3 regions of the Streptomyces sp. NPDC086077 genome follow, and region 3 is predicted to be linked to each of the others. Evidence: riboswitches for the same ligand, from Rfam matches in the RefSeq annotation. Region 3 holds a riboswitch; each other region holds the start of a gene.
The links. Region 3 has a riboswitch for thiamine pyrophosphate ahead of thiC (phosphomethylpyrimidine synthase ThiC). Riboswitches for the same ligand answer to the same signal wherever they lie in the genome.
Positions count from the first base shown of each region.

Region 1: another riboswitch for thiamine pyrophosphate. It lies ahead of thiO (glycine oxidase ThiO); the one in region 3 lies ahead of thiC (phosphomethylpyrimidine synthase ThiC).
Region 2: another riboswitch for thiamine pyrophosphate. It lies ahead of AB0O67_RS06850 (thiamine ABC transporter substrate-binding protein); the one in region 3 lies ahead of thiC (phosphomethylpyrimidine synthase ThiC).

Region 1 covers NZ_JBFBJT010000027.1:47,107-50,374, forward strand. The annotation lists gene AB0O67_RS11105 (thiazole synthase) at 1-265, opposite strand, end outside; gene thiS (sulfur carrier protein ThiS) at 269-469, opposite strand; gene thiO (glycine oxidase ThiO) at 466-1,632, opposite strand; TPP riboswitch at 1,629-1,741, opposite strand; gene AB0O67_RS11120 (hypothetical protein) at 1,794-2,156, shown strand; gene AB0O67_RS11125 (FAD-dependent oxidoreductase) at 2,253-3,268, shown strand, end outside.
Region 2 covers NZ_JBFBJT010000014.1:50,347-53,614, reverse strand. The annotation lists gene AB0O67_RS06855 (iron ABC transporter permease) at 1-460, opposite strand, end outside; gene AB0O67_RS06850 (thiamine ABC transporter substrate-binding protein) at 436-1,515, opposite strand; TPP riboswitch at 1,595-1,700, opposite strand; gene rlmN (23S rRNA (adenine(2503)-C(2))-methyltransferase RlmN) at 1,722-2,828, opposite strand; gene AB0O67_RS06840 (VOC family protein) at 3,031-3,268, shown strand, end outside.
Region 3 covers NZ_JBFBJT010000109.1:2,431-5,698, reverse strand. The annotation lists gene AB0O67_RS26615 (YibE/F family protein) at 1-878, opposite strand, end outside; TPP riboswitch at 1,310-1,499, shown strand; gene thiC (phosphomethylpyrimidine synthase ThiC) at 1,493-3,268, shown strand, end outside.

The DNA of each region.
Region 1 (3,268 bases), on a different contig from region 3:
GCGCGAGGCGGGCGGTCAGCACGGCCTCCCCGGCCGTGAAGCAGCCGGCCGTGTTGGGCAGCATCCGGATGCCCAGCCTGTCCAGCACCGACAGGACGGAGCCGTGCACATCGGGGTTGACGCGCCGCATCGCCACGGTGGTCAGCTCCGTTCCGGAGGCGACCAGCGCCCGCTCCAGCACGTCCAGGCTGGGCGCACCGCCGGTGCCCATGATCAGCCGCGAGGTGAAGGTCGTACCCCCGAGGACGAAGGGATCGTCGGCCATGGGTCAGCCTCCTTGGACGGCGGTGAGGACCTCGACACGGTCACCCTCGGAGAGGGGCGTGACGGGCCACTGCGCGCGCGGGACGACGGTTTCGTTGAGGGCGGCGGCCACACCGGAGGGCGCCGCGGTGAGCGTGCGTACGAGGGTGTCGAGGGCCGTGCCGTCGGTGATCCGGCGGGGCTCCCCGTTGACGGAGATGATCATGCGGGCTGCTCCGTGAGTACGGCGCCGAAGCGCTTCGGCGTGAAGGGACGGGCCTCGTCCGGGAGTTCACCGGTGGTCAGGACGTGCGCCATGGCGTCGCCGGTGACCGGGGTGAGCAGGACACCGTTGCGGTAGTGGCCGGTGGCCAGCAGCAGGCCGTCCAGGCCGGTCGGGCCGAGCAGGGGGGCGTTGTCGGGCGACCCGGGGCGCAGACCCGCGCGGGTCTCGGTAAGGGGCAGCTCGGTGATGCCGGGGACCAGCTCGTGCGCGTCGCGCAGCAACTCGTACACGCCCCCGGCGGTGACCGTGGTGTCCCAGCCCAGTTCCTCGCTGGTGGCGCCGACGACCAGCTCGCCGCTCTCGCGCGGCACCAGGTACACATGGCTGCCGCGCACCACCGCGCGCACGGTGCGGTTCAGGAACGGCGCGTGGGCCGGGGGCACGGTCAGTCGCAGCACCTGCCCCTTCACCGGCCGCACGGGCGGCAGCACGGCGTCCGGGACGCCCGCCAGCCGCCCGCTGAGGCTCCCGGCGGCCAGCACCACCTGCCCGGCGCCCACCTCGGTCCCCGCGCGCGTGACGACGCCCGCCGCCCGCTCCCGGACGACCAGCAGCCGCTCGGCCCACTCCCGGTGGAAGATCACGCCCGCCCGGCCGCAGGCGGCCACCAGGGCGGCCGAGAGCCGCCGCGGGTCGATCTGGTGGTCGCCGTCCACCCGCAGCCCGCCGCGCACACCCGGCGCGAGCATCGGCTCCAGGCGGCGGCACTCCCGGCCCGACAGCCACTCGGAGTCCAGCCCGTAGCGCCGTTGCAGGGCATGCAGTTCGCGCAGGTGGGCGCGGTCGTCGGCGTCCAGTGCGACGGCCAGGGTGCCGCACCGGCGGTAGCCGAGGTCGTGTCCGGTGAGGTCGGTGAGCTCGGCCGCGAAGTCCGGATAGCGGCGGGCCGAGGCGAGGTTCAGACCGAGCAGGGTCTCCTCGCCGTAGTGGAGTTCCGTGACGGCGGCGAGCATGCCGGCCGCCACCTGGGCGGCCCCGCCGCCGGGTTCGGGGTCGAGTACGGCGGTGGCGAGTCCACGCTGTGCGGCCCGCCAGGCCGTGACCAGGCCGATGATTCCGCCCCCGATGACGAGGACGTCTGACGTACGTGCGGAGGACGACACGGGCTTCAGCCCCTCCCTTCGCCGGCATGACCCGGATCAGGTTCGTACGGTCGGAGGCCGGCCAGCCTCCCTCTCAGCCCGGTACGTCCGGGCTCCCGCGAGTGCTCTACGGTGGCCACCCTAGCTCTTGCCCGCACGCCTCTGTAAGGGAGCCTCCCGGCATGGCCCGCTCACTGGACGGACTCGTCCTCGCTCCCGTCGCCGACCAGGCCCCGGGACAGGTCGGGACGCGCACCCGGTTCACGTACCACGAGCAGGACGGCGAGATCCGGGCCGAGTACGCCGGTGGGGACGTCGTGCGCGGATACCTGGTGGGCACCCGCGAGGGCGACCGGCTGGACTTCCGGTACGTGCAGCTCAAGCAGGACGGTACGACGTCCTCGGGGCACTGCGTTTCGACGGTCGTGGAACTGCCCGACGGGCGGGTGCGACTGGAGGAGAGCTGGGAGTGGGAGTCGCAGGCGGGCAGCGGGACGAGCGTGGTCGAGCAGGTCGGCCGGAGATCCGGGGAAGGCGACCGGTAGCACCCCCTTACTGACAAACTGTCAGTTGTCTATGGTGATCAGGTGAGCGAGCAGAAGAGGGCACAGGCGCGGCGCGTGGTCGTCGTGGGGGCGGGGATGGCCGGGGTGCAGACCGCGGTGGCCCTGCGGGAACAGGGCTTCCCCGGCACCGTGACGCTGATCGGCGCCGAGCCGCACCAACCGTACGACCGGCCGCCGCTCTCCAAGGCGGTCCTGCTCGGCAAGGCCGAGGGCTCCGCCTTCGACGTCGACTTCGAGGCGCTCGGCATCGAGCTGCACCTGGGGCGCGAGGTGACCGGCGTGCGCCTCGCCGACCACGGGCTGGACACCGAGTCCGGCCCGGTGCCCTACGACGTGCTGGTCCTCGCCACCGGTGCCGAACCCGTCACCCTGCCGGGCGCGGAGGGCGTCCCCGGTGTGCACCTGCTGCGCACCCTGGACGACGCCGAGCGGCTGCGGCCGGTGCTCGCCCTGCAGCACGACATCGTGGTCGTCGGCGCTGGCTGGATCGGCGCGGAGTTCGCCACGGCCGCCCGGGAGGCCGGCTGCGCGGTGACCGTCGTCGAGGCCGCCGCCCGTCCCCTCGCCGGGGCACTGCCCGCCGACGTGGCCGCGCCGATGAGCGCCTGGTACGCCGACAGCGGCGCCGTCCTGCGCACCCACGCGCGCGTGCGGAGCGTCGAGCCGGGCGCGGTCGTCCTGGACGACGGCACGCGGGTGCCCGCCGGCGCCGTCGTGGTCGGCATCGGCGCCCGGCCCGCCACGCGCTGGCTCGCCGGCTCCGGCATCGAGCTCGGCTGGTACGGCGAGGTCGTGGCCGACGACCACCTGCGCACCTCGGCGCCGGACGTCTACGCGGTCGGCGACTGCGCGTCCTTCCCCTCGGGGCGCTACGGCGAGCGGCTGATGGTGCACCACTGGGACAACGCCCTGCAGGGCCCCCGCACGGTCGCCGCGAACATCATCGGCGAGGCACCGGCGGTCTACGACCCGGTGCCGTACTTCTGGTCCGAGCAGTTCGGGCGGTTCGTGCAGTACGTCGGGCACCACACCACCGCAGACACCACCGTGTGGCGCGGTGACCCCGCCGGGCCCGCCTGGTCGGTGTGCTG
Region 2 (3,268 bases), on a different contig from region 3:
CCGTGGTGTCCAGCCGTACGCCCCACAGGTCGTCCAGCAACCCGCCGCGTCCGACCAGTGCCAGGAAGGCCGTTCCGACCACGACAGTCGGCAACACGAACGGCACCGTCACGACCGCCCGCAGCACCTGCTTGCCGGGGAAGTCGAGGCGGGCGAACACATAGGCGCCCGGCAGCGCGATCAGCAGCGTCAGCGCGGTCGAGGCGAGCGCCTGCCAGGTGGTGAACCACAGGACGTGCCGGATGTCGGACTGGGTGAGCACGTCGGCGAGCCGCCCGAACCGCCAGGTCCCGTCGGCCTTCAGCCCGCGGCCGACGATCGCGGCGACGGGGTAGGCGAAGAAGACCGCGAAGAACGCGACGGGCAGGGCGAGAAGCCCGAGCCGCGCCGCGTTCCCGCGCGCCCTGGAAGCCGTGCCGGCCCGTGCCTCGCGGCCTACTTCAGTACCAGCGACGTCCACGCCTTGACCCACTCGTCACGGTTTTCGGCGATCTTCGCCGGGTCCATGGTCTGGGGATCCTCGGCCTGCGGGCCGAACTCCACGAACTCCTGGGGCACCTGGGCGGCCTCCCGCACCGGGTAGACGAACATGTTCAGCGGCAGGTCGTCCTGGAACTGCTTGGTGAGCATGAAGTCGAGGAGCGCCTTGCCGCCCTCGGGGTTCTTCGCGTTGCTGAGCAGCCCGGCGTACTCGACCTGGCGGAAGCAGGTGCCCATGGCCACGCCGGTCGGGGCGGTCTTCGGCTTCGGGTCGGCGAAGAGGACCTCGGCGGGCGGCGAGGAGGCGTAGGACACCACCAACGGCCGGTCGCCGCCGGCCTTCCTGCCGCTCGCGGAACCCGAGAACTCCTCGTTGTACGCCTGCTCCCAGCCGTCGACGACCTTCACGCCGTTCGCCTTGAGCTTCTTCCAGTAGTCCGCCCAGCCGTCGTCGCCGTACTTGGCGGCGGTGCCGAGCAGGAAGCCGAGACCGGGCGAGGAGGTGGAGGCGTTCTCGGTGACCAGGAGGTTCTTGTACGCGGGATCGGCCAGGTCGTCCAGGGTCTTCGGCGGGTCCAGCCTGCGCTCGCTGAAGTAGGCCTTGTCGTAGTTGACGCAGATGTCGCCGGTGTCGACGGGCGTGACACGGTGCTGGTCCTGGTCGGCCCAGTACTCGGGCAGGACCATGTCGGCGCCCTTCGCCTCGTACGGCTGGAAGAGGCCGTTGTCGAGCGCGCGGGAGAGCAGGGTGTTGTCGACGCCGAAGAGGACGTCGCCCTGCGGGTTGTCCTTGGTCAGGACGGCCTTGTTGACGGCCTGGCCGGCGTCCCCGTCCTTGAGGACCCTGACCTCGTAGCCGGACTGCTTCTCGAAGGCGGCGATCACGCTCTTGGACACGACCCACGAGTCGTGGCTGACGAGGGTGACCGTCCTGGAGTCCGAGCCGTCGCCGCCGGACTCCGAGGACCCGCACGCGGACAGCGTGACCAGGCCGAGCCCGACGACGGCGGCGGTGAATTTCTTGGTGGTGCTCACTGATTTTCCTCCTGGCTGACCAGGAAGAGACGCGGCCCTGCCCGGGACCTGGAACGGGTTCCCGGGCAGGGCGCAACAGCTTGAGTGACGACCGATCTCCCTACCCAGAATGACCTGGGCGAGGTTCAGAGGGTCTGCGGACTGTCCCGCACTCTCAGCGCTGTGGCGCTCCCCTGCCGGAATATGAAGATGTGTACGGCGTCAGACTACCGCTCGGTGGCGGCGAGCTGACCACACGCCCCGTCGATCTCCTGACCACGGGTGTCCCGGATCGTCACCGGTACACCATGGGCGGCGATGGCCTCGACGAACGCCTTCTCGTCCTCGGGCCGGGACGCGGTCCACTTGGAGCCCGGGGTCGGGTTCAGCGGGATGAGGTTGACGTGCACCGGCTTGCCCTTGAGCAGCCGGCCGAGCCGGTCACCGCGCCAGGCCTGGTCGTTGATGTCCCGGATGAGCGCGTACTCGATGGACAGCCGCCGCCCGGACTTCTGGACGTAGTCGAACCCGGCGTCGAGCACCTCGCGCACCTTCCAGCGGGTGTTGACGGGGACGAGGGTGTCGCGCAGTTCGTCGTCCGGGGCGTGCAGCGAGATGGCCAGCCGGCACTTGAAGCCCTCGTCGGCGAAGCGGTGGATCGCCGGCACCAGGCCGACCGTCGAGACGGTGATCCCACGCTGCGACAGCCCGAGCCCGTCCGGCTCGGGGTCGGTCAGCGCGCGGATGGCCCCGACGACGCGCTTGTAGTTGGCCAGGGGCTCGCCCATGCCCATGAAGACGATGTTCGACAGCCGCGAGGGCCCGCCTGGCACCTCACCGTCGCGCAGCGCCCGCATGCCGTCCACGATCTGGTGGACGATCTCGGCGGTGGACAGATTGCGGTCGAGTCCGGCCTGCCCGGTGGCGCAGAACGGGCAGTTCATCCCGCACCCCGCCTGCGAGCTGATGCACATGGTCACCCGGTCCGGGTACCGCATCAGCACCGACTCGACGAGCGTCCCGTCGAACAGCCGCCACAGCGTCTTACGGGTGGTGCCCTCGTCCGTCGACAGATGCCGCACGACGGTCATGAGCTCCGGAAGCAACGCCTCCCGCAGCTTGCCGCGCGACCCGGCGGGGATGTCGGTCCACTGCTCTGGGTCGTGCGCGTACCGCGCGAAGTAGTGCTGCGAGAGCTGCTTGGCGCGAAACGGCTTCTCACCGATCTCGGCAACGGCTTCCTTGCGCTCGGCAGGCGTGAGATCGGCAAGATGCAGCGGCGGCTTCTTGGCTCCGCGCGGGGCGACGAATGTGAGTTCTCCGGGCTTAGGCATGGCTCCACCAGTGTCGCAGATCCACATGGGTGACCTGCGGCTGCCGCTGTCTACGAATGTCGCTAGTAGCCGTCACCGCTCGTTCTCATGCTTGATCTGTACCTCGTAGAGCGCAGCAACCAACGTGAGAACGTCCCACCGGCCCCGTCCCAGGGACATCAGCGGCCACCACCGGCCGCACCAGGAAGAAGGAGAGACCAGCATGGCGATTCAGCGGATGGACAACGTCGGCATCGTCGTCGAGGACATGGAGGCCGCCATCGCGTTCTTCGTGGAACTCGGTATGGAGCTGGAGGGCAGGGCGGAGGTCGAGGGTCTCGTCGCCGACCAGTGCACCGGACTCGACGGCGTCCGCTGCGACATCGCGATGGTCCGGACCCCGGACGGTCACAGCCGGCTCGAGCTGGCGAAGTACCACAGCCCCGCGGTGATCAGCGCCG
Region 3 (3,268 bases):
AGGGCCATCGGGAGACGGCGGTTCACGTCGGTGACCGAGTACTGCAGGTCCTCGGGCGCGGAGGGCTCGTAGGCGACCACGACCTTCTCGTCCTGGTGCAACTGCCGTGACTGGTCGGGCTGCACGACCTCGGTGAAGGTACGGCCCTTGTCCTCGCCGGTGTCGATACGGATCGTCGCGCGTTTGCAGGTGCCGTTCGCCTGCTGCTGGGCGGAGGAGCCCTCGGCGGTGGAGGTGTCGCCGTTCGGTGCCGGCGCCGAGCCGTTGACGGAGTCGCAGGGCAGTTCGTCGACCTTGGTGACCGTCGCCTGCTGGGTCTGACGGTCGAAGCCGACGCCGGTGCGCTCGTGCGGCGGGGCGCCGCCGGGCCACAGCACGGCGAGGCCGACCACCACGGCGGCGGCGAAGGGGATGAGTACCGCCGCGATGACCTTGCGCAGATGCATGGAGACGGGGGCCGCGGGACCGTGGGCGTGACTATGCGAGTGGCCGTGCCCGTGGCCATCACCGGAGCTGTGCCCCGACCCGTCGTCGGGGCCTTGGCCGCGTCCTTGGCCGCCGCCAGGTCCTTGACCGTGTCCGTGACCGCCACTGGGCTCTTGGCCCTGTCCGTGGCCGCCACTGGGCTCTTGGCCCTGTCCGTGGCCGCCGCCGGAGCCGGGATACTCGTCACCGTCACCCGGGCCGAAACCGCGGCCGTGACCGCCGCCCCAGCCCTGACCACCCCCTGGACCGTGACCACCAACCGGTTCGGAACCGTACCCCTGACCACGTCCCGGGCCGGCACCGTGCCCCCTCCCGTCCCCGGCACCGGCGCCGCCCTGCCCGGGAACACCCCCGGCACCGGCTCCGCGCTCGCGCCAGCCGCCCGGTCCCATACCTGGGGAAACCCCACTCAGCCCGAAGCCCGATCCGGTGCCCGAACCCGAGTTGCCCGGGCCAGATCCGCCACCGGGACCGAAGCCGGGCCCGCTCCCCGAGCCGAAACCCGGTCCGCCGCCTGCTCGCATGCCGGGAGCACCACCCCGGCCGTCGCTGTGACCACCGCCCTGCCCCATGCCCGGAGCACTACCCCGGCCACCGTCAGGAACGCCGCCTCGTCCCATGCCGGGAGCACCAACCGCACCGGCCGCAGCTCCACCCCCGCCCGCGTCCGAGTCGCGTCGCGGCCCCATGCCGGAGCCGGTTCCGCGCGGTGGTTCGTGCGGCGGGAACGGGGGCTGCTGATTCGTGGTCACCGACCGATCATCGCAAGAACGGCGGGGGCCCTCTGTTCACCGCGCCCGAATTGACGCTAGCGTGGGGGCACCTTTGTAAACGCGGGAGCTCGGAGCACCGGGCTGAGAGGGCGCTGACCTTCGTCTTCGCGATGTTTCACGTGGAACGTGACTCGGCACGAGTGATGTTTCCCATGAAGCGTCGACAGACGAGAACCGCTGCGTCGACCGCCGAACCTGTTACCGGGTAATGCCGGCGTAGGGAGATCGGTCTCATGGCCAACAAGGACGCACGCACGCCTGCCTCCACCCAGAACGCGACCGACGACGCGCGCAGCGAGGAGGCCGGGAAGTCCATCGGCTGGCACAAGGCGTATGTCGAGGGCTCACGCCCCGACCTGCGCGTGCCGGTCCGTCAGGTGCACCTCACCAACGGGCAGTCGGTCACGCTGTACGACACGTCGGGCCCGTACACCGATCCACTCGTCGACACCGACGTCCGCCGCGGTCTGTCGCCGCTGCGGGAGAACTGGATCATCGCCCGTGGCGACACGGAGGAGTACGCGGGCCGTCCCGTCCGTCCTGAGGACGACGGGATCAAGCACACGTCGCCGCGCGGCGGCCTGCGCAACCTCGACGCGGTCTTCCCCGGCCGCCCACGCCTGCCGCGCCGCAGCCGCGACGGCCGGGCGGTCACCCAGCTCGCGTACGCGCGCCGGGGCGAGGTCACGCCCGAGATGGAGTACGTGGCCATCCGGGAGAACGTCTCGCCCGAGGTCGTGCGCGAGGAGATCGCCGCGGGGCGGGCCGTACTGCCCGCGAACGTGAACCACCCGGAGATCGAGCCGATGATCATCGGCAAGCGGTTCCTGGTGAAGGTCAACGCCAACATCGGCAACTCGGCCGTGACGTCCTCCATCGAGGAGGAGGTCGAGAAGATGACCTGGGCGACCCGCTGGGGCGCCGACACGGTCATGGACCTGTCCACAGGCCGCAACATCCACACCACGCGCGAGTGGGTGCTGCGCAACTCCCCCGTCCCCATCGGCACGGTGCCGCTCTACCAGGCACTGGAGAAGGTCGACGGCAAGGCCGAGGAGCTGACCTGGGAGATCTACAAGGACACGGTCATCGAGCAGGCCGAGCAGGGCGTGGACTACATGACGGTTCACGCGGGCGTCCGGCTGGCGTACGTGCCGCTGACGGCGAACCGCAAGACCGGGATCGTCTCGCGCGGCGGCTCGATCATGGCGGCGTGGTGCCTGGCGCACCACAAGGAGTCGTTCCTGTACGAGAACTTCGAGGAACTGTGCGAGATCCTCGCCGCCTACGACGTCACGTACTCGCTGGGCGACGGCCTCAGGCCGGGCTCGATAGCGGACGCCAACGACGCGGCACAGTTCGCCGAACTGCGAACTCTCGGGGAACTCAACCGGATCGCGAAGCGTTGCAACGTGCAGACCATGATCGAGGGCCCGGGGCATGTCCCGATGCACAAGATCAAGGAGAACATCGACCTTCAGCAGGAGATCTGCGATGAAGCTCCGTTCTACACGCTCGGCCCGCTGACGACGGACGTCGCGCCGGCGTACGACCACATCACCTCCGGCATCGGTGCCGCGATGATCGCCTGGTGGGGCACTGCCATGCTCTGCTACGTCACGCCCAAGGAGCACCTGGGCCTGCCCAACCGCGACGACGTCAAGACCGGCGTCATCACCTACAAGATCGCCGCTCACGCGGCCGACCTCGCCAAGGGGCACCCCGGTGCGCAGGAGTGGGACGACGCGCTGTCGGACGCCCGCTTCGAGTTCCGCTGGGAGGACCAGTTCAACCTGGCCCTCGACCCGGACACGGCTCGTGAGTTCCACGACGAGACCCTCCCGGCCGAGCCTGCCAAGACGGCGCACTTCTGCTCGATGTGCGGGCCGAAGTTCTGTTCGATGAAGATCTCCCAGGACATCCGCCGTGAACATGGCGGTACACAGGCGGAGATCGAGGAGGGCATGGCGGAGAAGTCGAAGGAGTTCGCCGCCGCCGGCAACCGGGTT